Regions from separate parts of the Streptomyces sp. NPDC001617 genome, predicted to be linked through region 2. Evidence: riboswitches for the same ligand, from Rfam matches in the RefSeq annotation. Region 2 holds a riboswitch; each other region holds the start of a gene.
The links. A riboswitch is a leader RNA that binds a small molecule or an ion and turns the genes downstream of it on or off. The one in region 2 is predicted to bind cobalamin.
Positions count from the first base shown of each region.

Region 1: it holds a riboswitch for cobalamin, as region 2 does, so the genes downstream of both, ACWC09_RS45545 (ribonucleoside-diphosphate reductase subunit alpha) here and ACWC09_RS21710 (cobalamin biosynthesis protein) in region 2, are expected to answer to the same signal.
Region 3: it holds a riboswitch for cobalamin, as region 2 does, so the genes downstream of both, ACWC09_RS07440 (CbtB domain-containing protein) here and ACWC09_RS21710 (cobalamin biosynthesis protein) in region 2, are expected to answer to the same signal.

Region 1 covers NZ_JBSFHA010000104.1:27,282-37,663, forward strand. Annotated here, with positions in the region: gene ACWC09_RS45530 (putative Ig domain-containing protein) at 1-935, opposite strand, end outside; gene ACWC09_RS45535 (nucleotidyltransferase family protein) at 1,187-1,789, opposite strand; gene ACWC09_RS45540 (ribonucleotide-diphosphate reductase subunit beta) at 1,817-2,830, opposite strand; gene ACWC09_RS45545 (ribonucleoside-diphosphate reductase subunit alpha) at 2,830-5,214, opposite strand; cobalamin riboswitch at 5,337-5,472, opposite strand; gene ACWC09_RS45550 (GNAT family N-acetyltransferase) at 5,535-6,038, opposite strand; gene mctP (monocarboxylate uptake permease MctP) at 6,112-7,740, opposite strand; gene ACWC09_RS45560 (DUF3311 domain-containing protein) at 7,737-8,000, opposite strand; gene ACWC09_RS45565 (YbdD/YjiX family protein) at 8,159-8,359, opposite strand; gene ACWC09_RS45570 (carbon starvation CstA family protein) at 8,331-10,382, opposite strand, start outside.
Region 2 covers NZ_JBSFHA010000027.1:92,484-102,865, forward strand. Annotated here, with positions in the region: gene cobN (cobaltochelatase subunit CobN) at 1-613, opposite strand, end outside; gene ACWC09_RS21705 (cobyric acid synthase) at 610-2,184, opposite strand; gene ACWC09_RS21710 (cobalamin biosynthesis protein) at 2,181-3,122, opposite strand; cobalamin riboswitch at 3,224-3,363, opposite strand; gene ACWC09_RS21715 (hypothetical protein) at 3,502-3,729, opposite strand; gene ACWC09_RS21720 (anion permease) at 3,758-4,996, opposite strand; gene ACWC09_RS21725 (lysozyme) at 5,095-5,844, opposite strand; gene ACWC09_RS21730 (class II aldolase/adducin family protein) at 6,041-6,772, shown strand; gene ACWC09_RS21735 (alpha/beta hydrolase) at 6,987-8,105, shown strand; gene ACWC09_RS21740 (hypothetical protein) at 8,272-9,678, shown strand; gene ACWC09_RS21745 (ABC-F family ATP-binding cassette domain-containing protein) at 9,868-10,382, shown strand, end outside.
Region 3 covers NZ_JBSFHA010000006.1:187,491-197,872, reverse strand. Annotated here, with positions in the region: gene ACWC09_RS07495 (MFS transporter) at 1-469, shown strand, start outside; gene ACWC09_RS07490 (nuclear transport factor 2 family protein) at 524-886, shown strand; partial or broken gene ACWC09_RS07485 (MFS transporter) at 995-1,634, shown strand; gene ACWC09_RS07480 (hypothetical protein) at 1,675-2,022, shown strand; gene ACWC09_RS07475 (SDR family oxidoreductase) at 2,099-2,296, shown strand; gene ACWC09_RS07470 (DUF3533 domain-containing protein) at 2,372-3,448, shown strand; gene ACWC09_RS07465 (cupin domain-containing protein) at 3,941-4,447, shown strand; gene ACWC09_RS07460 (zinc ribbon domain-containing protein) at 4,420-4,674, opposite strand; gene ACWC09_RS07455 (DUF6479 family protein) at 4,739-5,101, opposite strand; gene ACWC09_RS07450 (ferredoxin) at 5,224-5,598, shown strand; gene ACWC09_RS07445 (histidine phosphatase family protein) at 5,686-6,282, opposite strand; cobalamin riboswitch at 6,368-6,525, shown strand; gene ACWC09_RS07440 (CbtB domain-containing protein) at 6,561-6,782, shown strand; gene ACWC09_RS07435 (CbtA family protein) at 6,810-7,565, shown strand; gene ACWC09_RS07430 (acyl-CoA dehydrogenase family protein) at 7,711-8,889, shown strand; gene ACWC09_RS07425 (oxygenase MpaB family protein) at 8,899-9,741, shown strand; gene ACWC09_RS07420 (tetratricopeptide repeat protein) at 9,803-10,382, shown strand, end outside.

The DNA.
Region 1 (10,382 bases), on a different contig from region 2:
CAGCCGGAGCCCGTCCCCTCCGTGCTGCTGGTCTTCCAGACGGACTCGGTCCAGCCGCGGGAGTTGGAGGAGGTGGAGAGGGCGGTACCGCCGACGGCGGTCACGTACTGGGAGGTCGCGGGGTACTCGGCACCGTACGCGCTGTCACCCGCGGAGACGGTGATGGCGACGCCGGGGTGCTTGAAGTACGAGGTGTCCTCGCTGGTCTGGGAGGAGGACTCGGAGCCGCCCCAGCTGTTGGAGACGAACTTGGCGCCCAGCGCGACGGCCTCGTTCTCGGCGGTGCCGAGGTCGGAGTCGGTGGCGGAGTTGGCCTCGACGAGGATGATGTTGCAGTTCGGGCAGACGGCGCTGACCATGTCGATGTCGAGCGCCTCCTCACCCGCCCAGCCGGTGTCGTTGGTGGGCAGCGAGGTCGTCGAACCGGTCTGGCTGACCTGCTTGAAGCAGCCGCTGGCGACCGTGCAGGCGGACAGGCCGTAGGTGGAACGGTAAGTAGCCAGGTCGGCGGCCGCGTTGGGGTCGTTGTAGGCGTCGACCACGGCAACCGTCAGGCCCGATCCGCCCGTCGAGGGCAGGTTGTAGGCGCTGTGCAGGTTGGCCGGGCTGAGGCCGGAGGGCGCGGCGGCGGCGACCGCCGACGCGAGCCGCTGCTTGATGTCCGTACGGCGCTGGGCGAAACAGGCCGCCTGGCCGGGAGCGGCGGTGGCGCAGAGGTGCTTGGTCGGCACCTTCTGGCCGGCCTTCCCGGTCGAGTGGAAGGTCTGGCGGGCGGGGGAGGTGAGGGCCTTGGCGTTCTGGGTGACCCGGGAGGTGTGGGTCGCCGCGGGCGCCGCCTGCGCGGGCACGGCGACGAGTCCGGCGAGGCCGAGGGCGAGGGCGGGTACGGCGACCGTGAGGAGTCTTCGCAGGCTCCGTCTGGGCTTCTCACGCATGGGTACTGCCTCCGTCGTGGGAGTGGGGTTCTCGACGCTGATGGCAGGCCTGTGACGCGCGTAGCGGCGGCGGTGCGCGGTTCGTCATGGGCATGACATTTGGGCATCCTGTGCCAACGTGGTGCGTGCATGACAGGACGGCCAGAAGGTAGCCGGGTGCGAGGAGGCCGGAACAGACACGTCCGAAGAACTTTGCCGCTCCGTGGGAAGTCCATGGACGGCCGATGGAGGCCCTATGGACGCTCCATGGACTAGGCGGTATCCGGCCACGCCAGCACGGCCAACTCGGGCCACTGCTCCCGCCATCGGGCGGCCTTGGCCTCGTATACGAACCGCGGTGCGAGCACCGGGTTCGGCCGTACGACGAGATCGAAGACGTCGGAGAGGCCGTGCGGCGCATAGACCCGCCACCGCCCGCCGGCCTCCAGCCGCACGCCGAGACAGCAGGTCGTCGCGGCGAAACGGTCGATCGCCGCCTCACTGGACGTGTGCGGCGCGCACGGCACCCCGAACTTCTCCTCGTACCAGAGGTGCACGCGCGCCTCGTTGCGGATCTCGACCTCGGCCGGGAGACCGGCGAAGACCTCCCGGCCGGCCTTGATCACGGCGTCCTCGGCCTCCCAGGACAGATCACCGGCGTCGAAGTAGAAGACGTCGTAGTCCTTGATGCCGTGGGTGGGCGGCCGTTCGGTGACGACGTTCCAGACGGTCTGGAAGAGGCACCCGGCGGTGAGGTACCAGCCGGGCAGCCCCATCCCCGCGGTGCGCGCCAGCACCTCCGTGAGCACGGTGTTGCGGGACAACACCGCGCGCAGGGCGTCGAGTTGCTCGTCGAGAGGGAGTCGGCCGATCACCCTCCTGGCTTACCACAGCTCGAACCGTCAGAAGTCCTCGTCCAGGTCGACCGTGCCCTCCACCGCCACCTGGTAGGCCGAGGGGCGGCGCTCGAAGAAGTTGGTCAGTTCCTGGACACCCTGCAACTCCATGAAGGAGAAGGGGTTTTCGGAGCCGTACACCGGGGCGAAGCCGAGGCGGGTGAGGCGCTGGTCGGCGACGCACTCCAGGTACTGGCGCATCGACTCGGTGTTCATGCCGGGCAGGCCCTCCCCGCACAGGTCGCGCCCGAACTGCAGCTCGGCCTCGACGGCTTCCCTCAGCATGTCCGTGACCTGCTGCCGGAGTTCCTCGTCGAAGAGATCCGGCTCCTCCTTGCGGACGGTGTCGACCACGTCGAAGGCGAAGCTCATGTGCATGGTCTCGTCACGGAACACCCAGTTCGTGCCGGTGGCCAGACCGTGCAGCAGGCCCCGGCTGCGGAACCAGTACACGTACGCGAAGGCACCGTAGAAGAACAGGCCCTCGATGCACGCCGCGAAGCAGATCAGGTTCAGCAGGAAGCGACGGCGGTCGGCCTGGGACTCCAGCCGGTCGAGCTTCTCGACCGAGTCCATCCACGTGAAGCAGAACTGGGCCTTCTCGCGGATGGAGGGGATGCTCTCCACCGCCGCGAAGGCGGCGGCGCGGTCCTCCGGATCGGGGAGGTAGGTGTCCAGGAGCGTCAGATAGAACTGGACGTGGACTGCCTCCTCGAACAGCTGGCGGGAGAGATACAGCCGCGCCTCGGGGGAGTTGATGTGCTTGTACAGCGTCAGCACCAGGTTGTTCGCCACGATCGAGTCGCCCGTCGCGAAGAAGGCGACCAGCCGGCCGATGAGGTGCTGCTCGGCCGGCGTCAGCTTCGCGAGGTCGGAGACGTCCGAGTGGAGGTCCACCTCCTCCACGGTCCAGGTGTTCTTGATGGCGTCCCGGTAGCGCTCGTAGAAGTCCGGGTAGCGCATGGGGCGGAGGGTCAGTTCGAAGCCCGGGTCGAGCAGGTTGGTGTTACGGGTGGTCATTACTGGCACGCCTCGCAGGACTCGGGGTTCTCCAGGGAGCAGGCGACGGCTTCTTCCGAAGTCACCTGCTGTACGGGGACGGTTGCTCGGGCCTGGGCGGCGCGTGCGATGCGCGTCGCCGGGCGGGAGCGGAGGTAGTACGTCGTCTTCAGGCCCGACTTCCAGGCGTACGCGTACATCGACGAGAGCTTGCCGATCGTCGGTGTCTCCAGGAACAGGTTCAGGGACTGGGACTGGTCGAGGTACGGGGTGCGGGCCGCCGCCATGTCGATCAGGGCGCGCTGCGGGATCTCCCACGCCGTGCGGTACAGCGCCCGTAGGTCCGCCGGGATCCAGGTGAAGTCCTGTACCGAGCCGCCTGCTTCGCGCAGCGCCTCGCGGGTGCGGGCGTCCCAGACGCCGAGGTCCTTGAGGTCCTGCACCAGGTAGGAGTTGACCTGGAGGAACTCGCCGGAGAGGGTCTCGCGCTTGAAGAGGTTGGAGACCTGCGGCTCGATGCACTCGTACACGCCCGCGATGGAGGCGATGGTCGCGGTGGGGGCGATCGCCAGCAACAGGCTGTTGCGCAGGCCCACCGCGGCGATACGGCGGCGCAGCGCCGTCCAGCGTTCCGGCCAGGTGAGTTCGGTGTCGTAGTGGTCGGGGTGCAGGATGCCGCGGGCGGTACGGGTCTTCTCCCAGGCGGGGAGGGGGCCGTTGCGCTCGGCGAGGTCGGCGGAGGCCTCGTACGCGGCGAGCATGATGCGTTCGGAGATACGGGTGGAGAGGGCCTTGGCCTCAAGGGAGTCGAAGGGCAGACGCAACTTGAAGAAGACGTCCTGGAGGCCCATCGCGCCCAGGCCGACGGGGCGCCAGCGCGCGTTCGACCGGCCGGCCTGCTCGGTCGGGTAGAAGTTGATGTCGACCACGCGGTCGAGGAAGGTGACGGCGGTGCGGACCGTCGCGTCCAGCCGTTCCCAGTCCAGATCACCGGCCGTCGTGTCGACGAAGGCGCCCAGGTTCACCGAGCCCAGGTTGCAGACCGCCGTCTCCCCGTCGTCCGTGACCTCAAGGATCTCCGTGCAGAGGTTGGAGGAGTGGATGACGTGGCCGGGTTCGGCGGTCTGGTTCGCGGTGCGGTTGGCGGCGTCCTTGAAGGTCATCCAGCCGTTGCCGGTCTGCGCGAGGGTGCGCATCATGCGGCCGTAGAGGTCGCGGGCGGGGATCGTCCTGCGCGCCGACCCGTCCGCCTCGGCCTTCCTGTACGCCGTGTCGAACTCCTCGCCCCACAGGTCCACCAACTCCGGTACGTCGGCGGGGGAGAAGAGGCTCCATTGCTCGTCGGCGTCGACCCGGCGCATGAACTCGTCCGGGATCCAGTGCGCGAGGTTCAGGTTGTGCGTACGGCGGGCGTCCTCACCGGTGTTGTCGCGCAGCTCCAGGAACTCCTCGATGTCGGAGTGCCAGGTCTCCAGGTAGACCGCGGCCGCGCCCTTGCGCCGGCCGCCCTGGTTCACCGCGGCGACCGAGGCATCGAGGGTCTTGAGGAACGGGACGATGCCGTTGGAGTGCCCGTTGGTGCCGCGGATCAGCGAACCGCGGCCACGGACGCGGGAGTAGGCGATGCCGATGCCACCGGCGTGCTTCGAGAGACGGGCGACCTGGTGGTAGCGCTCGTAGAGGGAGTCCAGCTCGTCCTTCGGGGAGTCGAGGAGGTAGCAGGACGACATCTGGGGGTGCCGGGTACCGGAGTTGAAGAGGGTGGGGGAGGAGGGGAGGTACTCGAGGCGGCTCATCAGGCCGTAGAGGGCGGCGACTTCGTCCAGGGCGCGGGTCCCGGTCTCTGAATTGAGCACAGCGCACTCGGCGAGGCCGCTCGCCACACGCAGCAGGAAGTGCTGGGGCGTCTCGATCACCTTGCGGGTGATCGGGTGGCGCAGGAGGTAGCGGCTGTGCAGGGTGCGCAGGCCGAAGTAGCCGAAGCGGTCGTCGGCCTGACGGTCGATCAGCGCGTCCAGGCGGTCGGCGTGGACACGGACGAACTCGGCCGTGCGGTCGGCGACGAGGCCCTCGCGGTGGCCGACGGCGACGGACTCGGTGAAGGACGTGACGCCCTGGGAGGCGGCCTCGGCGGCGATGCCGATCGTGAGGAGCCGGGCGGCCAGCCTGCTGTATGCCGGGTCCTCGGAGATCAGGCCTGCCGCCGCCTCCGTGGCCAGCTCGCGCAACTCCGGCTCGTCCGCGTGTGCGGACCGGCCGCGCAGCGCCGCGGCGGCGACCCGGCCGGGGTCGGCGTCGGGGAGGTCGGCGGTGAGTTCGGTCAGGGTCCGCAGCAGCGCGGAACCGGGACCGTCCTCGTCCACAACGGGCGTCGCTGAAGCCGGTTCGGCTGGCGCGATGGTCACGTGGGGCTCTCCCTCGCTCGGCACGGGGCCTCGGGGAGGGCAGGGGGCAGCTCACGAGCGCATGGCGCGTCGCGTCCACCGGCCCATTCCACGAGGCCCGGACGTCAGGCGCCCGGGCCGGATGGCCGGGCGCGCTGTCGGCAGGTCCTCGGACTGGACTCGCGTGCGGGCATGGGTGCGGACACACGCAAGTACACCGTTGCGGGACAGTTCCGGATTCGCACCGGATTCCCCTGCGGCGACAGCGAGCATTAGCATACATGTTGTGTCGGGTGGCGGTGCCGACCCCAGATGTTGTGTCGCGGCGACTTCGGAGCGTGTCAGAACGTCAACTGATAGGTGAGGAGGGTGAACTCGTCACCGGGTATCGGCCGCCAGTCGCGCTCGGGGGCGCGGGCGAAGCCGAGGCGCTCGTAGATGCGGTGGGCGGAGTACATGATGTGCTGGGTGGAGAGGACCATGCCGGTGCAGTGCGGGGTGGCTCTCGCCCGGTCGACGCAGGCGCGTACGAGGGCCTCGCCGGCGCCTCTGCCCCGGGCCGCCCGGTCCACGGCGAGCATGCGGATCTCCGCCTCGCCGGGGCGGGCCAGGTCGGCCATGGGGCCGCCTGAGGGCACGTAGGTGACACCGCCGAGGAGTTGGTCGCCGGCTGTGGCCACCAGCACGTCCGCGGCGGAGGCGCGCTTGGCCACGTCCTTGAGTTCGGCGAGGTACCAGTCGCTCTCCCCGAAGGTCAGGAGACCGTCTTGCAGATAGGCCTGGGCGGTGATCTCGCCGAGGGCCTCGTACTCACCGGGCTCCACCGGCCGGATCACGATGTCCATGAACACGAGTCTGCCTGACGGGTACGACAACGGGCCCCCGGGTGTCTCCGGCGGCCCGTCGATCACCGTGACGCTAGTGAGAGGCCCCGGCGGTCGCCGGCGGCAGCTCCACCTGAACCCCCGGGTCGCCGGCGTCCGCCGTGTAGTCCTCGGCCTTGGTCTCGTCCACGCCCTCCGGGGCCTTCAGCGCCTTCAGGGCGAACGTCAGGACCACCGTCACGGCCACGTTCAGCACGAACGCCGTCAGGCCGATGTAGCCCATCTCGCCGATGCCCGGAATCTCGGCGTTGGAGCCGCCGAAGTGCTTCTGGCCGGGGTTGGTCGGGGACGCGACGTTGTACGCGGCCACCGTGCCGTAGACCATGCCGACCGCCCAGCCGGCCAGCAGCGCCCAGCGGTGGAACCAGCGGGTGAACAGACCGCCGACCAGGGCCGGGAAGGTCTGCAGGATCCAGATGCCGCCCAGGAGCTGGAAGTTGATGGCGACCGTCTTGTCCATGGTCAGGACGAAGACCAGCGCGCCCACCTTCACCAGCAGGGAGACCAGCTTGGAGACCTTGGTCTCCTGCTCCGGTGTCGCGTCCGGCTTGATGAAGTCCTTGTAGATGTTGCGGGTGAAGAGATTCGCGGCCGCGATGGACATGATGGCCGCCGGCACGAGCGCGCCGATGCCGATCGCCGCGAAGGCCACGCCCGCGAACCAGCTCGGGAACATGTTCTCGAAGAGCTGGGGGATCGCCAACTGCGGGTTGGTGACGGCCACTCCGCTCTTGATCGCCATGAACCCCAGCAGCGCGAGCAGGCCCAGCATCAGCGAGTACAGCGGCAGGATCGTGGTGTTGCGGCGGATCACGTTGCGGCTCTTCGAGGAGAGCGTCGCGGTGATCGAGTGCGGGTACATGAAGAGCGCAAGCGCCGAGCCCAACGCCAGGGTGGCGTACGTCCACTGGGCCGCCGGGGGCGAGACCAGAGCGCCCGCGCCCGCCTTGGTGAACTTGTCGTTCGCCGAGGCGAAGATGTCGTCGAAGCCGCCCAGCTTGATCGGGATGTAGATGATCGCCACCGCGATGACGATGTAGATCAGCGCGTCCTTGACGAACGCGATCAGGGCCGGGGCGCGGAGGCCGGAGGAGTAGGTGTAGGCCGCCAGCACGCCGAAGGCGATCAGCAGCGGCAGGTCCTTCACGAACCAGTTGGAGCCCGCGCCGCCACCGATGCCCATCACGTCCAACACGGCCTGGATGCCCACCAGCTGGAGCGCGATGTACGGCATCGTCGCGAGGATGCCGGTCAGCGCCACCGCCAGCGACAGGCCCTTCGAACCGAACCGGCCGCGCACGAAGTCCGAGGTGGTGACGTAGCCGTGGCGGTGCGAGACCGACCAGAGGCGGGGCAGGAAGGTGAAGATCAGGGGGTACACCAGGATGGTGTACGGCACCGCGAAGAAGCCGGCCGCGCCCGCCGCGTAGATCGCCGCGGGGACCGCGACGAAGGTGTACGCCGTGTACAGGTCGCCGCCGAGCAGGAACCAGGTGATCCAGGTCCCGAACGACCGTCCGCCCAGGCCCCATTCGTCGAGGCTCTCCGCGCTTGCCTCGTGCTCGGCCCTGCGCCAGCGCGCGGCCAGGAAGCCCATGACCGTGACGGCCAGGAAGAAGAAGATGAAGACGCCGAGCGCGACGCCGTTCACGCCGTCCTTCACTGGGACACACCGCCCTTCCGCGTGGCGCGGGCGCGCTGGTCGCGCTGCCACAGCTTGTACGCGGTCATCGTCAGCGCGGTGGAGATCAGCACCCACAGCATCTGGTACCAGTAGAAGAACGGGATGCCGATGAGGGCCGGGTCCGTCTTGGCGTAGGAGCCGACCCACAGCATCGCCACGAAGGGCGCGACGAGGCAGAGGGCGATCACCACGCGGACCGGTGTCACCACCGGTGGTCTCACTTCTGACACATCCGACATACCGCGGCTCCGTCCCCTCACCGATCACCTGCGATCACCTGTGTAACGCGCAGGCAATCTAGGTCACGGTGTCACGGCTGCGGAAGACCTCGTCCGCATATCGGTATGTCGATTCCGTGAAGGCCCGACATCGGTGTCAAGAAGGGGCACGAGAGGGGTCAACAGCAGCGGAAACCCCGCCTGGGATCCCCCTCCTGACGGTCCGTCCGCATGCGCTCGAACTCGCGCCGCGACGGCACGGCCGCCTCCGGATGATCCTTCCGTACGTGCGCCACGTACCGCTCGTACGCCGACTCGTCGGTGAGCTCCCGTACGTACCAGCGCACGCTTCTAGCCGCCCGAGCCAGCGCCGACCGCATCACGCGCCTCCTCCTTCTCCTCCCGCGTCGGGATCAGCCCGGCCGGCGCCACGATCGTCGACTCGACGTACGGCGCCTCGCGCAGCGTCGACAGGGCGGGGCGGCGGACGTGCCGGACGCAGACGCGCAGCGCGTCCGCGATCACGATGACGATCAGGACGGCCAGGACCGCCGAAAGGACGCCGTCCACCGTGGAGTTGGTGACCACGGTGTGCATGTCGTCCATGCTCTTGGCGGGCGGCAGCACCTTCCCTGAGTCGATGGCGTCCTGGAACACCGAACGCTGCTTGAAGAAGCCGACCTTCGGGTCGCTGGAGAACACCTTCTGGTAGCTGGCGGTGAGGGTGACCGTCGCGTCCCAGGCGAGCGGAATCCCGGTGATCCAGGCCCACTTGAGGCGCCCCGACTTCACCAGCAGCGTGGTGCAGACGGCCAGGGCGACCGCCGCGAGCAGCTGGTTCGAGATGCCGAAGATCGGGAAGAGCTGGTTGATCCCGCCGAGCGGCTCATGGACGCCGACCCAGAGGAAGTAGCCCCACAGCGCGCAGACGATCCCGCTGGTGATGACCAGGCCGGGCTTCCAGCTGATGTTCTTGAAGGGGCGTACGACATTGCCCAGCATGTCCTGGAGCATGAACCGCCCGACCCGGGTGCCGGCGTCCAGAGCGGTCAGGATGAACAGCGCCTCGAACATGATCGCGAAGTGGTACCAGAAGGCCCTGAGGCTCCCGCCGGTGACCTTGGAGAAGATCTCCGAGACGCCGACGGCGAGCGTGGGCGCGCCGCCGGTGCGGGACAGGAGCGACGACTCCTCGACGTTCTTCGCGGCCTGCGCGAGGTCGGCGGGGGAGATGTGGTAGCCCCAACCGCTCACCACCTGCGAGGCGTTCTGCACGGTCGTGCCGATCGCGCCCGCCGGCGAGTTCATCGCGAAGTAGAGCCCCGGATCGATGATGCTCGCCGCGACCAGCGCCATGATCGCGACCGACGACTCCATCAGCATGGAGCCGTAGCCGATCATGCGGACCTGCGTCTCCTTCTGGATCATCTTGGGCGTCGTACCGCTCGATATCAGCGCGTGGAAGCCGGACAGTGCCCCGCAGGCGATGGTGATGAAGACGAAGGGGAAGAGGGAGCCGGCGAAGACCGGGCCGTCGCCGCGCTTGGCGAAGTCGGTCACCGCGTCCATCTTCAGCGTCGGCAGTGCGATGACGACACCCAGCGCGAGCAGCGCGATCGTGCCGATCTTCATGAAGGTCGAGAGGTAGTCGCGGGGCGCCAGGAGCATCCAGACCGGCAGGATCGAGGCGATGAAGCCGTACGCCACCAGCCAGATGACCAGCGTCGAGGGCGCCAGCGTGAAGGCGTCCGCCCACGACGACTCGGCCACCCAGCGGCCCGCGACCAGTGCGAGCAGCAGCAGGGCCACGCCGATGAGGGAGACCTCGGCGATCCGGCCCGGGCGAAGTACCCGTAGATAGAAGCCCATCAGCAGGGCGATCGGGATCGTCATGCCGATGGAGAAGGTGCCCCACGGAGAGGCGGCGAGGGCGTTGACGATGACCAGGGCCAGCACGCCGAGCAGGATGATCATGATGGCGAAGGCGGCGACGAGCGCCGCCGCGCCGCCGAAGGGGCCGATCTCCTCGCGGGCCATCTGCCCCAGGGACCGGCCGTCCCTCCGGGTCGAGAAGAACAGCACCACCATGTCCTGCACGGCCCCGGCGAAGATCACCCCCGCGATGATCCAGATGGTGCCGGGCAGATACCCCATCTGCGCGGCCAGCACGGGCCCGACCAGCGGTCCGGCGCCGGCGATCGCCGCGAAGTGGTGGCCCAGCAGGACGCGGCGGTCGGTGGGGTGGAAGTCGATGCCGTTGTTGAGGCGTTCGGCGGGGGTGGCCCGGGTGCCGTCGACCTTCAGGACCTTGTCGGCGATGAACTTCGAGTAGAAGCGGTAGCCGATCGCGTACGACCCCAGGGCGGCCGCGACCATCCAGGCGGCCGAGACGTTCTCGCCCCG
Region 2 (10,382 bases):
GGATCTCGTACAGCCCGGCGTCCGCACCGCGCAGCGAACCGCAGTACACGGGAAGGGCGCACGCGCCCCGCGCCTCGATCGCGTCGCACAGGGTGTCCACGAAGGCGGTGTTGCCGCTCAGTTCATGGGCCCGGTAGAAGAGCACGCCGACGGTCGGCCGACCCTCGACGAGCTCCCGCTCACCGTGGACGCCGTACTCGGGCATCTTCTGCGGCTCGACGAACCCCTCACCGGTCAGCAGCACGGTGTCGGACAGGAACCGCGCGAGCTCCACGAGGTTCGCGGACCCGCCCTCGACGAGGTACCTGAGCGCCTCGGCCACCACACCCGCCGGCACGGACGACTCGGCCATCAACTCCGCGTCCGGCACGGCCTCGCCGCCCAGCAGCACGGTCGGAACGCCGGACGCCTTCAGCGCGGCCAGCCCGTCCTCCCAGGCCCGCTTGCCACCGAGCAGCCGTACGACGGCGATGTCGGTGCCGTCGAGGAGACCGGGGAGCTCCTGTTCGACATCCACCCGCATCGGGTTGCCGATCCGGTAGTCGGCGCCGGACGCGGCCCGGGCGGCCAACAGATCCGTGTCGGCGGTCGACAACAACAACACTGTGCTCATGCGGGCGCTCCCGGTGGAATGAAGGGCAGTCCTTGCGGCGCGCCCGACTCGATGAGCCGCCAGAGCGCGTCCGTGTCCGCGTGCTGTTCGATCAGGTCGCCGAGCCGGTCGAGCTGCTCCTCGCGCAGCGCGCCGAACGACGTGTCCTCGGCCGGCACGAAACGGCGGCCCGCGGCGGCCGCCACCTCGCGCAGAAAGGCCCGCCGGAAACCGTCCGACTCCAGCGAACCGTGCCAGTGGGTGCCCCAGGTCTGCCCGACCCGGATCCCGTCCAGGCTGTGTCCGTTGTCATCGGAGATGAACGCCTGACCCCCGTTGATCTCGGCGACCCCGTGATGGATCTCGTACCCCTCGACCCGCTCGCCGAGGGCCTGGCCCACCGGCCGGGTGAGGGTCTTCTCCCGGGCGAACCGCACCCGGACGGGGAGCACGCCGAGGCCCTCGACCTGCCCGGCGCGCGACTCGACGTCGTCCTCGATGTGCTCACCGAGCACCTGGAAGCCACCGCAGACGCCCAGCACGGGCCGCCCTTCGGCCGCCCTGCGCCGCAGAGCCTCCGCCAACCCCCGCTCCCGCAACCACTCCAGCGCGCGCACGGTCCCCCGCGTCCCCGGAATCACCACGAGATCGGCGTCGGCCAGCTCCTCGGGCCGGTCCACGAACCGCACGACGACACCCGGTTCGGCGGCCAGCGCGTCGACATCGGTGAAGTTGGACATGAGCGGGATCGCACAGACGGCGACCCGCAGCACGTCCTCCCCGACGGGCGGAGCGGTGTTCGACTCCCGGACCGTGCCCCGCAGGGACATCCGCAGCCCGTCCTCCTCGTCGATGCCGAGGCCGTGCCGGAAGGGGAGGACGCCGTACGTATGCCGCCCGGTGAGCCCGTGCAGCATGTCGAGCCCGGGCTCCAGAAGGCTGACATCCCCCCGGAACTTGTTGACGAGGAAACCGGCGACAAGCTCCTGGTCCTCGGGCGAGAGCAGCGCGACGGTCCCGAAGAAGGAGGCGAACACCCCGCCGCGATCGATGTCGCCGACCACGACCACGGGCAGCCGCGCATTGCGCGCGATCCCCATGTTCACGATGTCGGTCCGCCGCAGATTGATCTCGGCAGGACTGCCCGCCCCCTCACAGATCACCGCGTCATACGTGCCCCGCAACTCGGCGAGACAGTCGAGAACGGTGCCGAGAAGCTTCTGCTGGCGCCCCCCGTGCAGCCTTTCCCCGGGGGATGACCCCCCGGACCCCCCGAAAAAACCGCGCGCACTGAGCTCGCCCACCGGCTTGCCCATCAGCACGACCTGACTGCTCTGCTCGCCACCGGGCTTGAGCAGCACGGGATTCATCAGCGCCGTCGGCTCGATCCGGCACGCCTGGGCCTGCATGGCCTGCGCCCGCCCGATCTCGGCGCCCTCGCGTGTCACGAACGAGTTGAGGGACATGTTCTGCGCCTTGAAGGGCGCGACCTTGACGCCCTGCCGCACCAGCCAGCGACAGATCCCGGCGGTGACGACACTTTTGCCGGCGTCGGAGGTGGTACCGGCGACGAGAAGACCACCACCGCTCATGACCTACGTCCCTTCACGACAAGGCGCGCGGCGGCGCTGACGCCGAGCGCGAGCAGACCGACGCGCCGGGAGAGCCGTACGGCTCGCTCGAGGTCGGGTACCGAGACGGCGCGTCCCGGCGTGTTGAGCACGGGCCGGTGCTCGACCCGCCCCCCGTACGACAGGGTCCCGCCCAGCCGCACGCCCAGCGCCCCCGCGAACGACGCCTCCACCGGCCCCGCGTTGGGGCTCGGGTGCTTGCCGGCGTCGGCACGCCAGGCCCGTACCGCCCCTTGGGGGTCGTCTCCGGCGACGGTCGCCAGAACAGCCGTCAGCCGGGCCCCCGGCCACCCGGCGACGTCGTCCAGCCGCGCCGAGGCCCACCCGTACCGCCGGTACCGGGCCGACTTGTGCCCGACCATCGCGTCCAGCGTGTTCACGGCCCGGAACCCGAGCAGCCCCGGCACTCCGCCGACGGCTCCCCACACCAGCGCCCCCACGACCGCGTCGGACGTGTTCTCGGCGACGGACTCGACGACGGCCCGCGCGATCCCGTCCGCGTCCAGCGCCTGCGGATCCCGCCCGCACAGATGCGGCAGCCGCTCCCGCGCCCCCTCGATGTCCCCGGCCTCCAGGGCCCGCCCGATGGCGCGGGCCTCGCGCGCGAGCGAGGTCCCGCCGACAACGGCCCATGTGGCGGCGGCGGTCAGCGCGACGGAGGCGGTACGGGACGGACGTACGACGGAAGCCGCGACGGCACCCAGGCCCACCGCACCGCCCACGCACACGGCGGTGTGCAGCGCACCCCACCCGCGGTGGTCCCGCCACAGCACTCTCTCCACGGCACCCGCGGCCCGTCCGAACGCGGCGACCGGATGCCCGCGGCGGGGATCGCCGAGGAGATGGTCACCGAGGAGTCCGGCGGCGGCGCCGTACGCGAAGACGCGATCGGCACGCATCGGCTCAGCCGGCCGTGGGTTCGGGCAGTGACCTGGTGCTGTGCCTCAATCGGCAGGCTGGCATGGCGACATGTCCTCACTCAGGGTGTCCGCGCCCTGGTTCGACGAGACCGGCGGTGGGAGTTCCTGGCTCCCGGGGATGGCTACCCCGGTGACAGTGGCGGGACCGCGCCGGACTCGCACCGGCTTCCTCCCTTGCCGCCGTATATGGCTCCGGCAGTCCACCACGGGGTTGGAAGACCCGTCAACTTGCCGTTGACCTGCGACGGGAGAGTGTGCTGAGGCCCACACGCAGGTGGTCGCCGGGGTCACGGAAACGCGTGGTGCCGGGACGGATCACCGTCCCGGCACCACGCGCACATCTGTTGTGAGTCGGGCGTCAGCTCTTCGCCATGATCAGGTTGATGCCGTACGCCACCGCCGCCGCGCACCCGGCGAACGCCACGTACGCGCCCGCGACCGCGAGGGTCGCCGAGTTGCCCTCGGCCACCGCCCGTTCGCGGCGGGACAGGCCCATGATGCCGAGGGTGAACAGGGCGACGAGGCCCACGGTGACCACGAGGCTGACGCCGAAGACGGAGCCGAGAGCTGCCCAGTCGATCTTCATGCTGCTTCTCTTCCTTCGTACCGGGGGCTCAGACGGTGGCCGGCGGGGTGGCCGACTCCGTGCCGGTGGCGGGAGCGGGGATCGTGGCCGTCAGGTCCTCGGCGACCGTGCCCGCGGGCGGCGGGGTCACGGCGGCGATCGCCGTGGTGACGACCCCGGCCGGCTCGTCGGTGTCATTGACGTTCGACGCGTCCACGACCTCGCGGCGGGAGATCTTCCAGATCGCGGCGCTGGAGGCGACCAGGAAGACGGCGACCACACCGGTGCCCCAGTCGCCGAGGTCGGTGACGGACTCGGCGCCCGCGCCGACCAGGGCGGCGGCCGGGAGGGTGAGGACCCAGGCGACCAGCATCCGGGTCGCGGTCGACCAGCGCACGACACCGCCCTTGCGGCCCAGGCCCGCGCCCATCACCGAACCGGAGACCGAGTGGGTGGTGGAGAGGGAGAAGCCGAGGTGCGAGGAGGCCAGGATGACCGTGGCCGCGCTGGTCTGGGCGGCGAAGCCCTGCTGCGGCTGAAGCTCGGTCAGGCCCTTGCCCATCGTGCGGATGATGCGCCAGCCGCCGAGCCAGGTGCCGAGCGCGATGGCGAGACCGGCGGAGAGGATGACCCAGGTGGGCGGGTCGGCGTCGGGGGCGACGACGCCGCCGGCGACCAGGGCGAGGGTGATGATGCCCATCGTCTTCTGCGCGTCGTTCGTGCCGTGGGCCAGCGAGACCAGGCCGGCGGAGGCGATCTGGCCGACGCGGAAGCCCTTCTCGGCGGCCTTGCCGTCGGCCTTCTTGCCGACGGTGTAGGACAGGCGGGTCGCGAGCATCGCGGCGACACCGGCGACGATCGGGGCGGCCAGCGCCGGGATGAGCACCTTGGTCACGAGCACGTCGCCGTGGACGGCACCCGTGCCGGCCGAGGCGATGGTGGCGCCGATCAGACCGCCCATGAGGGCGTGCGAGGAACTGGAGGGCAGGCCCACCAGCCAGGTCAGCAGGTTCCAGAGGATCGCGCCGACCAACGCGGCGAAGATGACCTCGGGACGGATGCCGGTCTCGTCGACGAGACCCTTGGAGATCGTGTTGGCGACCTCCACCGAGAGAAAGGCGCCCACAAGGTTGAGCGTGGCGGACATGGCCACGGCCACCTTGGGCTTGAGCGCACCGGTCGAGATGGTCGTGGCCATCGCGTTGGCGGTGTCGTGGAAACCGTTCGTGAAATCAAACGCAAGTGCGGTTACCACCACAATCGCGAGGATCAGCGAGAAGTTTTCCATTTACCCAGGCAATCGTTCGAAGTCATCGGTCGGTTGACCGTAGGCAACCTGGGTAAACGGAAGATGAACTGAGGTGGGCTACACGGTGTCCAGAACCGTCAGTAGCCGCGAGCGAACTTCCTCAGTTGGGCCTGCGACCCGTTGAAGAGATTTTGATCACCCGGCAGGCTGCCGCTGTTGTCGTACTGCCAGAAGGTCCAGAACGACCAGCCGCTCGGCAGCGCTCCGGCGTCCGCCGAGCCGTGGCGGGCGATCCACAGTGCGTGGTTGGAGGCGAAGGCGCGGCTGCCGCCGGTGCAGGTGTTCCACCAGTGGGCGGTCGTGTAGATCACCGGGCGGCGGCCGGTGAGCCGCTTGACCTCGTCGCTGAACGACTGGACCCAGCCGACCATGCTCGCCTTGCTGATCCCGTAGCACCGGTGCTTCGTGTCGTACGGGTTGTATTCGATGTCGAGCGCGGGCGGCAGCGTCCAGCCGTCCGCCCGCCACCCGCCGCCGTGGTTCACGAAGTACGCCGCCTGCGTCCGGCCCGACGACCTGTTCGGCACCGCGAAGTGGTACGCCCCGCGGATGATGCCGGCGTTGCGGGCGCCGTTGTACTGCCGGCCGAAGTACGGGCTGACGTAGTTCGTGGACTCGGTCGCCTTGACGTAGACGAACCTGGCGCCCTTCGCCTTCGCGCTCGACCAGTTGACGTTCTTCTGGTGCGAGGAGACGTCGTGTCCTTTCGGCAGACTCGCGGCGGACGCCGGCAGCCCGGTGGCCGCGGTCCCTCCGACGGCGAGCGCCGCCACGAAGACCGCGATGACGCGGGTGCGGCGGCGGAACGGTTGGCGATCACGGGCCATGCTTCCCCCCGGAATGGCGACGTGCACGACAAAACACGGGGAGATTACTGGAAGATCAGCGCATGTTCGCTGATCTCAGGCCAAGCACGGCAACAGAGTGATATGTCCTCATCTGTGCTCTTTCGAAGGCGTGGCTTCCGCCCTAAAGTGCCCCGGCCCGCGGGCGACTTGGCGCTCCGTTTGACAGGATCGCGGCATGGCTGAGCAGCGGCGGGAACAGGGTGACGAGCGGGGCGCCCGGGCGGGCGCACAGGATGTGCCCGAGGTGAGGGGGAGGTGTGCGCTCCCCGAGGAGGCGCGCGCCTGGGAGGCTCTGGTCGAGACCGCCCGCCGCACCGTCTCCGACGGCCTGGTCGTCGGCACCTCCGGCAATGTCTCCGTGCGCGTCGGCGACACCGTGCTGGTCACGCCGTCGGGCGTCCCCTACGACCGCCTCGCGCCGGACGACATCACGGGCGTCGACCTCGGCGGCCGACAGGTCCTCGGCACCCTGGTCCCGACCAGCGAACTCCCCATGCACCTCGCCGTCTACCGCTCGACCGACGCGGGCGCCGTCGTCCACACCCACGCCGTGCACGCGACGGCCGTCTCGACGCTCGTCCCCGAGCTCCCGGCGATCCACTACATGGCCGCCGGCCTCGGCGGACCCGTCCGAGTTGCCCCCTATGCGACGTACGGCACCGACGAGTTGGCCGAGAACATGCTCCGCGCCCTCGCCGACCGCACCGCCTGCCTCCTCCAGAACCACGGCACGATGTCCTACGGCACGACCCTGACCCAGGCCTACGACCGCACGGCCCAACTGGAGTGGATGTGCCGCCTGTGGCTGACGGCGTCCTCGGTACCGGGACTGTCGCCGACACTGCTGTCCCCGGAGCAGGTGGCCGAGGCGGGGGAGAAGCTGAGGGGGTACGGGCAGCGGGGCTGAACGGGGGCCGTCCGCTCGGCCGGGTCGGTCCACCGCCTCCGCCGCTCGCCGCTCCCCAGGTCGGCTTCCCTCGCCACGCCGGTCTTCTCGTCCCGCCGCGACGGCGCCCGGCCACGACGCACGTACCCGGCGGTGCCCAACCTCCCCGCACCCCCCGTCACTCGCCCCCGCCCTCCCGCTGGCCGCAAGCGAGGTCGGCCAGGACACTGGACAGGTGCGCACCGTCAAAGCAACGGCCGCGGCCGTCACCGTAGCCCTCGCCGCCGGCGCGGCCTCCGTGGCCGCCGGCCGCTTCGCCAGCGGCGCCGCGCTCAAGGCGCCACCGGGCAAACCCCTGCCCACCGAACCCCGCCTCACCGTGCACGCCACGGCGGCCGGCCAGATCGCCCTCACCCGCGACCTCGCGGCCCTGCGCCCCGGCACCTACGGCCTGGCCGGCGACGCCTCCCACGCGGTCGTCGGCCCCGTCCTGACCGCCGCGGCCCACTCCGTCGACACCGTCGTACGCCGCCTGGAACGCGTCACGCACGGCACCCTGGAACCCGGCGACAAGGTGTGGCTCACCCCGAACGTGCACGTGGGCAACCCGAGCACCGCCCTCGGCCTCGACCACGCCGACGTCGACATCCCCGGCGAACTCGGCTCCCTGCCCGCCTGGTTCGTCCCCGGGGTGCGGCCCACCTGGGTGATCACGGTGCACGGCCTCGGCGCCACCCGCGAACACCCCATGAACGTCATGGAGTTCCTGCACCGCCAGCGCTTCCCGGTGCTCGACCTCGCCTACCGCGGCGACCTGGGCGCACCCCGCTCCCCGGACGGCCTGAACCACCTCGGCGAGAGCGAGTGGCGCGACCTGGACGCGGCGATCCGCTACGCGGTGCGCTACGGCGCCGAGCGCGTCGTCCTGCACGGCTGGTCCACCGGCGCCACCATGGCGCTGCGCGCCGCAGCCCACTCCGGCGTACGCGACCGTGTCTCCGGCCTGATCCTGGACTCACCCGTCCTCGACTGGCCGACGACCCTGCGCGCCCTCGCCGCGGCCCGTCGCACCCCCGGTGCCCTGCTCCCGCTCGCGGTACGGGCGGCACAGGGCCGCACCGGCCTGGACACCGGCCACACCGCCGAGACCGCGCGCCTCACCGTCCCGACCCTGATCCTCCACGGCCCCGACGACACCCTGGCCCCCTGGGCCCACTCCCGCCGCCTCGCCGACGCCCACCCCCACCTGGTCGCCCTCCACACCGTCCGCCAGGCCCCGCACGCGGCGATGTGGAACGCCGACCCCAAAGCCTACGAAGAGGCGTTGCGCCGCTTCCTGACCCCGCTGATGTGAGCTCGCGGGCGTCGTGGCGAACCGTCCGCCCCGGTTCCGTTTAACGTCGAACCGCTGGCCGGATCCAGGCCCCGAGCGCCCCGCACGGGCCCGGCGTTGGCCAGTCCCGTCGCCCGCGGTGACCTTCCGTTTGGGTTTTCGGACCGTCAACCGGAAGACTGCACCCGTGACGTCCCGTATCCCGCGCGACTCCAGGCTTCGACTCGTCCGCCCGCGACCCCTGGCCGCCGCCCCCTCAGCTGTGAACCAGCGGCGCCCACGCCGCCCCGCGCCCCGCCCGCCGGAGGGCACACCGGCACCCGCGGAACTGGCCAGAATGGCTCGCTCCGGTCTGGCCGACGCGGCTCGCGTCGCCCGCTGGGCGGACACCGCCCTCGGCCCCGGCGGCGACGCGGCGACAGCCGACGGCAAGGCCACCCTCTCCGACGCGACCGCCGAACGGGCGGCGAGCGACCTCGCCCTGACCGTCGCTCAGGTCCGCGCCGACTGGGACACCGCCCGTCTGGCCGGCCTCGTCGAGGTGCACGGGGACAGCGCCCGTCCCGGCTGGCGGCTGCGCGCCTGGGACCGCGACGACAGCGCCGTACTGCGCGGCTGGGTCGCTCTCTTCGACGCCTGGTCGCTCGCCCACCCCGAGCCCGCGGACCACGAGCCCGCCGCCGTCGCCGAAGTCGTCTCGGCCATGCCGCAGGTGCTCTCCTTCCTCCAGCTGTCCGCCGGCCCGGTTCCCGTGGAGCAGCTCCTGGACCTTCTGGAGCAGCGCGTCACCGAACTGCGCACCGAGCGCTGCGAGATCCCCTACGGCCCGCAGGCCGAACCCGTGCCGCAGCCCACGGCCGACACCCCGCTCGCGCCCCTCGCGCCCCTCCTCGAATGGGCCCTGCACGCCCTCGCCTCCGTCGGTGCCCTCACCTACGACGCCGCGCAGGCCACGCTCACCCCGCTCGGCAGCTGGGCGGTGTGGGTCAAGCTGGAGCAGATCTGCGTGGCCGCGCAGAGCCCCGCCGGCAACATCGAGGCCGTCGCCGAGGAGATGCTCCGCGGCTGCGCCCAGCTCCGCCCGAACGCGGCCCGCGCCGAGTACCGCGCCTGGCTCGCCGCCCGCACCGTGGGCAGCGCCGTCACCGAACTCATCGACGCGGCCCGGGGCGACGACGCCCTGCTGCGCGGCCTCGCCTTCGAGGCACTGCGCGTGGTCGGCGCCCCCGCCGAGCCCGACGTCCGCTCCGTGGCCGACGAGCCCACCCTGCGGCCGTACGCCCTGCTCTGGCTGGCCGAGCACGACGGCATCGACCCCGAGGACGCCCACGAGGTGCTCACCCGTGAGGAGGCCACCTGGCTGTGGGTCGACACCGCGGCCGCCGTCGCCGACCACGGCGAGTCCCCGATGCTGGTACGCCACCTGGAGTCGGCGGTGCAGCCCACGGTCCCGATGCTCCTGGACGAGGTCCGCGCCGTCGGCCACCCCCGCACCGTCCAGGTCCTGGTCGCCCTCGCCGCCGCCCACCCCGACCCGGCCCTGGCCAAGGCAGTCCGCCGGGCCGCCTTCCAGGTGCACACCGGCGGAAGCTAGGCGATCTCCGCCGCGCTGCCCGGCGTGCCGTAGCTCACGCCGGGGCCCCGGTACCGAACGCCCGAACGCAGAAAAAGTGCTTGCACGGCCCCGTTAGACTTGTCCCATGGCCATTCTCCTCGCGCATTAGACGGCGGGAACGTCCTCAGCCGCCCATCCGTCAACCTCTGTCCGCCCTGGAGTCTGTCCGTGATCTCCGCCTCCGGTATCGAGCTGCGCGCCGGCGCCCGAGTCCTCATCGAGTCCGCCAATTTCCGGGTCGCCAAGGGCGACCGCATCGGTCTGGTCGGGCGCAACGGCGCCGGTAAGACCACCCTCACCAAGTGCCTGGCCGGCGAGGGCATCCCCGCGGCCGGCACCATCACCCGCTCCGGCGAGGTCGGCTACCTCCCGCAGGACCCCCGCACCGGCGACCTCGACGTCCTCGCCCGGGACCGGATTCTGTCCGCCCGCGGCCTCGACGTACTGATCCGCAAGATGCGCGACAACGAACAGCGCATCGCGGGCGGCCAGGGCGCCACCCGCGAGAAGGCACTCAAGCAGTACGAGCGCCAGGAGACCGAGTTCCTCACCAAGGGCGGGTACGCCGCGGAGGCCGAGGCCGCCACGATCGCCGCCGCGCTCAACCTGCCCGACCGCGTGCTCGGCCAGCCGCTCCATACGCTCTCCGGCGGTCAGCGCCGCCGTATCGAGCTGGCCCGGAT
Region 3 (10,382 bases), on a different contig from region 2:
CGGCTACATCATCACCTCCATGTCGGCCCGAAAGGTCGCCGCCCGTTTCGGGCCGCAGACCATCGCTGTGGGCTGTGCCATCCGGCTCGTCGGTATGGCCCTGCAGATCTGGGCCGTCGGCTCCATCGGAGTCCACGGCAACATCGGCTGGCTCATCCCAGGTCTGTTCCTCGACGGCGCAGGCATGGGGCTGGCCATCGCGCCGCTCGCCTCGACCGTGCTCGCCCGCGTTCCGGCACACGACGCCGGCTCCGCCTCGGGAGTGCTGACCACCGGACTACAGGTCGGCAACGGCGTCGGCGTGGCCCTCATCGGCCTCGTCTTCTACAACGTGCTCGGCGACGCCCCCGTGTCGGCGGACTTCTCCGACGCGTTCCGTGCCTGCCTCTGCTACATCGTGGCGATCACTGTCCTCCTCGCCCTGATCGTGCAGGCACTGCCCAAGAACCCGGCCGCCGTGCCCAAGTGACGACACCGGCGTCGGCCATCCCCGAGTACTGACGAAAGCAAGGAAGAAAGAACCATGACCGACCTGAACGACTTCGCGGCCCGCTATATCGCGATGTGGAACGAGCCTGACGCCGAGTTGCGCCGCAAGGCCATCTCCGAACTGTTCGCCCCGGACGCCGCGCACTACACCCCCGCCCAGGAGGTGCACGGCCACGATGAACTCCAGGAGCGCATCACGACGGCCTACGAGAAGTGGGTGAAGCCGGGGGTGTTCGCCTTCCGCGTCGTCCCCAACGCGAACGGCCATCACGACTCCGTGCGCTTCAACTGGGAGATGTACCGCGTCGCGGACGGTGCCTCCGACTCCCGCGGATTCGACTTCATGACCCTGAACGAGCAGGGCCTGATCGTCACGGACTACCAGTTCGTCGACTGACCCTCCCGGGTTCCGGCGGCCGCGGCCGTGCGGCCGGACATCACCCGACGGCGGACACGGGACCACGATGGCTGGAACCCGGGAGCATCAAGGGGCCACGGCATTCGTGTCGTGGTCGCACTGAGCGTCGTGCAGGGCATCGCCCTCGGTGGTGAATGGGGGCGCGACGTTCATGGTCGTCGAGCACGCCGGTGACCGGCGACACGGCCTGTGGCCCAGCTTCACGCAGATGGGCGCGCCGGTGGGTTCGCTGCTGTCCACGCTCGTCGTCACCTTCGTCGCACACTCCCCGACGACCAGTTCCGCTCGTGGGGCTGGCGCGTGCCGTTCCTGTTCAGCGTGGTGACGCCGGCGATCGGCATGTTCGTCAGAGTGCGGCTCGCGGAGAGCCCCGTGTTCGCCGAGGCGAAGCGGGACAGCACGGCGGCCAGGATGCCGATCGCCGAAGTCCTGCGCAAACCAGGTACGTTGCTGCTCGCCAGCTGCATCGGTATTGGCATCTTTCATGGCGAACTCGCTGCTGGTCCGCTACATGATCTCGTACTCCGCGCCCTCCGACCGGATCGGCCGCCGCCCGGTGATGCTCGCCGGGGTGATGAAGCTGGTCGACTCGAAGTCTCCCGGTCTGCTGATCCTCGCCATCGTGCTCGGACGGAGCGTGGCCCAGTGCACGATGTACGCCCCACAGGGGGTCGGCGCGGGGTTCACGCCTGTGATCGTCGGCAGCCTGGTGGCGGCGAACGACGGGTGCCGGCTCGAGCCGGGGCGGTGCCTGCGATCATTCGGCCGTGAGCTATGACCTGGTCGTATGGGATGGTGAGCCGCCGCGCGACAACGACGAAGCGGGCGCGGCCTTCGACGAGCTCTACGAGCGCTACCTGGACTCGGATGACGTGGTGATGGAGCCGTCGCCTCGTATCGGGGCCTACGTCGAGGCGCTCGTCGAGCGGTACCCCGACGATGTCCAGGGCAGTCCCTGGGCATCACCGCCGGTCATCGATGAGGCATCGGGCCCGATCGTCTATCTGCTCATGTCCTACAGCAGGGCTGAGGAAGTATCCGCGTATGCGGCGGCCTTGGCTCGCGAGCATGGACTCATTTGCTTCGATCCGCAGGGAGAAATCCTGCGGATCTGAGCCGCGCATCTCGATCGGCGTGGCTCAAGCAAAGCCGCCATGCCGCCGGTAGGTGAAGTGGTGTTTCGCCACCGAGATGGGGCGACGACTGGGCAGGGCCGCGACCGCCGGCGGCTCGATCGACGACCTGGAGGCGACGTCCCCGTTCGGCCGGGTCTGCCTGCCCGAGGACGTCGCCGGGACGGTCGCCTATCTCGTCTCCGCGGACGCGGGCCATGTCACCGGGCAGACGATCCTGGTCGACGGGGGTGGTTCGGACGTGACGATCTTCTGACCAGCAGCTACGTCCGTGAGCTGCTGCGGGTCCGGGACGACCGTCAGGTTCATCTGCCTGTGCGATCATGCGCGCGTGAACGCACCTTCCCCGCCGTCCCGCGGTTTCGCAGCCGAGTTCAAGGACGCCGTCACGTTCCGGGCCTTCGGGCTCGTGCTCGGCGGCCTGCTCGTCCAGCTCGCCTTCGTCGTGTCCTACGTCGGGGCCTTCCACTCACCCACGCCGCACCGGATACCGGTGGCGGTCGCCGCTCCGCAACAGGCGTCCGCGAAGATCGTCGCCCAGCTCGACGCCCTGGACGGCGACCCGGTCGAGGCCACGGCGGCACCGAGCGCCGCGGCCGCCCGGCAGTGGGTCCTCGCACGGAAGACGGACGCCGCCTTCCTCTTCGACCCGGCGGGCACCAAGGACACCCTCCTGGTCGCCTCGGCGGGCGGGCCGTCGGTGTCGCAGACCGCCACGCAGATCGCCCAGAAGATCGAGGCGGCGGAGAAGCGGCAGATCACCGTGACCGACATCCGGCCCCCGAACGCCGGGGACGGGCGCGGTATGACGTCCTTCTACCTCGTGCTGGGCTGGGTGATCGGCGGCTACCTGACCGCGACGATCATGGGTATGGCGGCGGGTTCCCGGCCCGCCAACCGGCACCGCACCCTGATCCGTCTCGCCGTCCTCGTGGTGTACGCGGCCGTGTCGGGGATCGCCGGAGCGGCCATCGTGGGGCCGGTGTTCGACGCGCTCGGCGGTCACTTCTGGGCCCTGAGCGGCATCGGCGCCCTGGTCGTCCTCGCCTCGGCGGCGACCGCGCTCGCGCTGCAGACCCTGCTGGGTCTCCTGGGCACCGGTGTGGTCGTCCTGCTCTTCGTGGTGCTGGGCAACCCCAGCTCCGGCGGCGTCTACCCGGCGCCACTGCTCCCGTCGTTCTGGAGCGCGATCGGACAGGCCCTGCCGCCGGGCGCCGGTACCACCCTGGTCCGCAACACGGTGTACTTCTCCGGCCATGCCATCACGTCGGCGCTGTGGGTGCTCGGTGCCTACGCGGTGGGCGGCGCGGTGCTCGCCTGGGCGGCCTCCTGGCACCACGAACGCCGACGCCCCGAAGGCACTGCCGCAGAATCCGAACCGACGCCGGAACCCTCCCCCGCCGCCTGACTCACGGCGTGCCTGCGCCGGCGACGACATCCCAGCGCCCGGCGAACAGTTCCTGGACGGCGCCGTCGACTTCGCGGCGGTACGCACGCTGGGGCGGGCCGTGTTCGGTGGTGTGGCCCAGGGGTTCTTCCCGCCGAGGCCTTCATCGCCGCCCTGAGTGTCCGACGGCTCGTGGTGAGGCGCCCGGTTCTCGGTGGTAGGTGTTGTTGAACGCCTGGAGGTCGGGGTGCCGACGGTCGCGGCGATCGCCGGGATGGCGAGTGTGGAGGCGATCAGGAGGTGCCGGGCGGGTTCCAGGCGGCGGCGCCGGATGGGCCATGGCTGTGCGCAGGGCGGGATGCCCGGACCGCTCGCGGTCGGAGGCGTCGGTACTGCGTGCGTCTGCCGCAGCAGACGACCGGCGCCTCATCCAGGCAGGCCGCCTCGCTCATCCCGCCGTGAGCCAGGGTGTCCCCTTGACCTTCTTTTCCGGGCGGCTCTAGCGTCCGAGGCATGAGCGAGCCGCTGACCACGCCCGGCGAAGGTTTCCATCCTCATCTCGGTGACCGTGCAGGCCACCCGGCCACGCCCCTCCGTGCCCGGCTGCACCACATCCGTGCCGACGAACTCGACGGTGACACCGCCCAGACCGGCGGGATGCGCAGGTTCGCCGCCGTCAGCGGCAAGACGGTGGGCTCCGAGAAACTGTGGATGGGCCAGACGCACGTCGCCCCGTCGACCTCGTCCTCGAACCACCACCACGGCGACTCCGAGACCGCCATCCACGTGCTGAGCGGACACCCCGAGTTCGTCTTTCTCGACGACTCCGGCGGCACCCCTGAAGAGGTACGGCTGCGCACCTCTCCCGGCGACTACATCTTCGTCCCTCCGTTCGTGCCGCACCGCGAGGAGAACCCGGATCCCGCCGAGGAAGCCGTGGTGGTCATCGCCCGCAGCACCCAGGAGGCGATCGTCGTCAACCTTCCGCACCTCTACGTCCTGGGGCGCGAAGAGCACTGAACGTGTGCGCGCACGGCATCGCGGGCGCCCTGCGGGTCTCGTTCGCGCACGTCCGCGACGATCTGCTCGTGTCCGGTGCAATGACATGCTCCTCGCCCTGAAGGGCGAGGGATTCTGGCCTTCTCGACTGGTTGCTGTGCCGCTACGGCACGGATTCCGGTCGCGGCGTTGGTGTCCCGGTCGTGGACGGTGCCGCAGGCGGTGCAGGTCCATTCTCGTTCGCGCACAGCGTGTCGTCCGGCTCGGCGAAGCGGGACCCAGCACCATCGGCGACCCGCATGGCGCCGTTCGTCAACGGCCGCCGGACCCGCCGCTGCCGTACGACCCGCTGCTCCCGCCACTCCAGCGCGGCCGCTCCTTCGACGGGGCCGACCGGGTCGGTGAATTGCCGTGGCCGGGCAGCTCGTGCGGGGTCAGCCGGCGGTCACCGCGCGGCACCTCGGCCGGCTCGCGGTTCTCCAGGAGTTCGCGGACCGGGCCCTCGTCCGGGAGCCGGGGCTGTTCGTCCGGGCGCGGCGGAGCGGGCTCGCGGCGCCGGATCCGGGCGCCCAGCACGAAGGCGCCGATCAGCACGGCCACGATCACCACACCGGCCGCGATGAGTCCCAGAGCGGCGGCGCTGCCGGCGGCGAAGACCATCGATGCACTGTTCATGGCCCGCGAGTACCCGGGGCCTCCGGCGTGAACCCGGGTCACCCCGGCCCCGAGGCGGGAGGGCGGTGCAAACCCTGGTGAACGCCGTGTTTGACGCGGTGGGCACCGGCTACCCGAACCGTGTGACTACGACGACATCCCAGCAGGAGCTCTTCCGGTTCCTGGAGGACCGCTTCGCGTGCGCGCAGGCGTGTACCGAGTGCGCTCGGGCGTGTGCTCTGCGCGCGAGCCTCGTGGACCCGGACGGGACGGAGGAGCAGGAACTCGTACGGCGCAAGGGCATCATGTGCGCGGAGGTGTGCGACGCGACCTGCCGTGTGCTGTCCGAGCAGAACCGCCTGGACGAGGCCGGCATCCGCATCCAGGTGGAGTGGTGCCGCACCGTGTGCCTGGAGTGCGCGCACGCCTTCGACCGGCTGGCGGGCGCCGAGGACGGCGCGAAGGCCTGCCGCGAGTGCGCACGGGCGTGCACGGACTTCCTGGGCACGCTGAACTGACGCACGCGGGCGGGCCGTGGCGCGCCGCCCAATCCGAAACGCCGTCCAATCCGCGCCGCTTGATCCGCGCTGCCCAATCCGTGCCGCTCAATCCGCGCCGCCGAGCGGTCGCCCGATCCGTACGTTCCACCGCCCCACCCTGCCGCTGAGTTCGACAGCGGTCAGTGGTGGCACGTCCGTACGCCAGAACGCCGACTCGGGTGCGCCCAGGCCCCGTACCACCGCGGCCCGCACCACCTCGGGCTCGACCACGGCCACCGTGCGGCCCATGTACCGCGTCGCCGACTCCAGCCACTGGGCCACCCGGTCGCACACCGCCCGCACCGACTCCCCGCCGTGCGGTGCCGAGTCCGGGTCGGCCAGCCAGCGGACCAGCGCATCCGGCTCCCGCTCGCCCACCTCCGCCAGCGTCGCCCCGCGCCAGCGGCCCGCGTCCAGTCCCGCCAACTCGGGCACGGACACTGCGTCGAGGCCCAGCGCGGCGGCCGTCTCCCGGCAGCGCACGGTGGGGGAGGACAAGGCCCGGTCCGGCACCGGGAGCGTGTCGGCCGCCGCCTGCGCCTGCCGCAGCCCGGAGGTGTCCAGGGAGCAGCCGTCGTCGAAGCGCGCCTCCCGCAGGGCCGCCGTGAGCGCAGGTGAGATCAAGATCACTCGGCTCGTCCTGCGCTCGTTCCCGGGCTGCATATTGCTCCAAGTCCCTTGATCAGACGGGGGAAACGGCTCACCTGGGGCGCTTACCGCGCCCCTACGCGCTCTTGGCCGCACCTCGGCTTCGCGGTACCTTCACGGACGATATCGACGATCGATATCGACGACGGCACAGCGGAAGCCGGTGAGAAGCCGGCACGGTCGCGCCACTGTAAGCCGGGCCCGCACCCTCGGTGCGGGCTGGGTGAGTCAGACCCGCCCCGTCGTCCTGTGCACCACCGAAACGGGACGCGAGTTCCCCAGGAGGGCCTGCCATGGCGCAGTCTGTCGCTCAGCCGACCACCACTCCCACCGTCGTACCGGCGAAGCTGCCGATCGGCGCGATCGTCCCCTGGGCGGTCTTTTTCGGCATCCTGATGCTGGTCCTGCTCTACTTCGTCGGCGCCGAGCAGGGCGCCACCTCCGTGATGAGCGGATCCGACGTCCATGAGTGGGTGCACGACGCCCGCCATCTGCTCGGCTTCCCCTGCCACTGACGGCTGCCAGGAAGCACGTACGAGCCCATGAACTCCGCAACCGTCCGCAACCTCCTGGTGCGCGGCATGCTCGCGGGACTCGCCGCGGGCCTGCTCGCCCTGGTCGTCGCCTACTTCCTCGGTGAACCGCGCGTCGACGCGGCCATCGCCTACGAAGACGCGCACTCGCACGAGCACGGCATGGAAGTCGTCAGCCGCACGATGCAGTCCACCGCGGGCCTTGCCACCGGTGTCCTCGTCTACGGCGTCGCGTTCGGCGGCATCGCCGCCCTCTCGTACTGCTTCGCCCTGGGCCGCATCGGCCGCTTCGGACCGCGCGCGAGCGCGCTGCTCCTGGCGGTCGCCGGCCTGATCGCCGTGTACGTCGTGCCCTTCCTGAAGTACCCCGCCAACCCGCCGTCCGTCGGCGACCCCGGCACCATCGGCAAGCGCACCACCCTGTACTTCCTGATGGTGCTGCTCAGCGTGCTGCTCGCGATCGCCACCGTGATCCTGGGCAAGCGCCTCGCACCCCGTCTGGGCAACTGGAACGCGACGCTCGCCGCCGGGGCGTTCTTCGTCCTCGTCGTCGGGCTCGCCTACGCGTTCCTGCCGTCCGTCAACGAAGTCCCGAAGGGATTCTCGGCCACCCTGCTCTGGCAGTTCCGCCTGGCGGCCCTGGCCGTCCAGCTCACTCTGTGGACATCCTTCGGGCTGCTCTTCGGGCTGCTGGCGGAGCGCGTGCTGGCTCCGAAACCGGTGCGAGCCACCAGCGTCACCGAGGCAACTCCCGTCCCGCACTGAGCATTTCACCGGAAAGGGCCCCTGGAATTCGCCGATGGGCCGTCGGCGACCAGGGGCCCTTTCCCTGTCCCTCGCCATTCCCAATTTCTGGAACACGTTCTACCGTGTGCGCCGTCAGGACCGGCCTGGGATGCCTGGAGGCGCCGTGCACCTCGAATACACGCCCGAGCAGCAGCGGTTGCGCACCGAACTGCGTGCCTACTTCGCCGAGCTGGTGCCCGACAACGCCTACGCCCGGCACGGCGATCCGGCCGCGCAGAAGCGCTTCTACCGCGCGACCATCCGGCGCCTCGGCACGGACGGCTGGCTCGGCGTGGGGTGGCCCAAGGAGTACGGCGGGCGCGGGCTGACGGCGATGGAGCAGTTCATCTTCTTCGACGAGGCCGCCCAGGCCGGTGTCCCGCTGCCGCTGATGGCGCTCAACACGGTCGGGCCGACGATCATGCAGTTCGGCACGGACGAGCAGAAGGCGTACTTCCTGCCGAAGGTCCTGGCCGGCGAGATCGACTTCGCGATCGGCTACAGCGAGCCGGACGCCGGCACCGACCTGGCCTCGCTCAAGACGCGCGCGGTGCGCGACGGCGACGAGTACGTCGTCAACGGACAGAAGATCTGGACGACCAACGGCGACACCGCCGACTGGGTGTGGCTCGCCACCCGCACCGACCCGGACGCCCCGCCGCACAAGGGCATCACCATGCTCCTGGTCCCCACCACCGACCCCGGCTACTCCTGCACCGTCATCACCACCCTCGCCTCCCACGACACCACCGCCAGCTACTACGAGGACATCCGCGTCCCCGTCTCCCGCCGCGTCGGCGCCGAGAACCAGGGCTGGCGGCTGATCACCAACCAGCTCAACCATGAGCGCGTCACCCTCGCCGCCCACGGCACCATGGCGATCCGCGCCCTGCACGACGTCCAGCGCTGGGCCATGGAGACCAAACTCGCCGACGGCCACCGCGTGATCGACCTGCCCTGGGTGCGCCGCCGCCTCGCCCAGACCCATGTGAAGCTCGACGCGATGAAGCTCCTCAACTGGCAGATGGTCAACGCCGTCCAGGAGGGCACCCTCACCCCGCAGGACGCCTCCGCGGTCAAGGTCCACGGCTCCGAGGTGCGCCGGGACGCCTACGCCTGGCTGATGGAGATCGTCGGCGCGGTGGGCGAGTTGAAGGAGGGCTCGGCGGGCGCGGTGCTCCACGGCGAGCTGGAGCGCGGCTACCGCTCGGCCGTCATCTTCACCTTCGGCGGCGGCAACAACGAGATCCAGCGGGAGATCATCTCGTGGATCGGTCTGGGGATGCCGCGCGTACGGCGTTAGCCTGCCGGTATGGGTGATCCCGGGCTGTTCACGCCGACGTCGGTGACCTGGCAGATGCACGGCGACCCGATGATGTGGGTCGCCGGGATCCGCGCGCTCTATCTCCAGGCGCTGCACCCCCGCGCGGTGCGCGGCGTCATGCAGAACTCCGACTTCCGCAAGGACGCCTGGGGCCGGTTGATGCGGACCGCGAACTTCGTCGGCACCATCACCTACGACACCACGGAGGCCGCCGAACGCGCCGGCGCCCGCGTCCGGAAGATCCACACCATGCTGTCGGCGACCGACCCGGACACGGGGGAGCGGTACGGCGTCGACGAACCCGAGCTGCTGCTGTGGGTGCACTGCGCCGAGATCGACTCCTATCTGCAGGTCGCACGCCGCTCCGGCCTCCGGCTCACCGACGCCGAGGCCGACCGCTACATCGGCGAACAGCGCGAGAGCGCGCGGCTGGTGGGCCTCGACCCGGACGCCGTACCGGCCGACCAGGAGGAGATGAACGCCTACTTCGAGAAGATCCGGCCCGAACTCGCCGTCGGACCGGAGGCACGCGAAGTGGACGACTTCCTCCTCCGGCCGCCGACGCATCCCCTCCTGGTCCCGGCGCGCGAGGTGCTGTGGCGGCGCGTGGCACATCTGGCGTACGCCGCCCTGCCGCCGTACGCTCACGAGTTGTACGGCAGACCCGCCCCGAAACCCGGGACCGTCACCCTGCAACTGCGTGCCACGGGCAACCTGCTGCGCTGCGTTCCCGCACGTGTGCGCTGGCAACTCCCGCCCAAACACATTCTTCGCGCGATGGCACGGCTCGGCCCCGGCTCCCGCCCGGCCCCGTACAAACTCGGACGATAGCTCGCCATACTGGACGAGCCAGGGGTGGGCGGGGCGAACCGTACGGGGGCGATCGCAGACGATGGGGGACAGCAGGCTGATCCAGGGCCGGTACCGGCTGCTCGACCTGATCGGGCGGGGCGGTATGGGCGAGGTGTGGCGGGCCCGGGACGAGTCGCTCGGTCGGCAGGTCGCCGTGAAGTGCCTCAAGCCGCTCGGCCCGCACCACGACCAGGCGTTCACCAGAGTCCTGCGCGAGCGCTTCCGCCGGGAGGCCCGGGTGGCCGCCGCCCTCTCGCACCGCGGGGTGACCGTGGTCCACGACTTCGGCGAGGCGGACGGCATCCTCTACCTGGTCATGGAGCTCCTGGAGGGCCGCAACCTCAGCCAGCTCCTGGAGGACAACAAGCACCACCCGCTGCCCGTCGGTGACGTCGTGGACATCGCCGACCAGGTCTCCTCCGCCCTCGCCTACACCCACCAGCAGGGCATCGTGCACCGCGACCTGAAGCCCGCCAACATCATGCGGCTCACCGAGGGCACGGTGAAGATCTGCGACTTCGGCATCGCCCGCCTCGGCCACGACATCGGCTTCACCTCCCGGCTGACCGGCACGGGCATCGCGATGGGAACCCCGCACTACATGTCGCCGGAGCAGATCG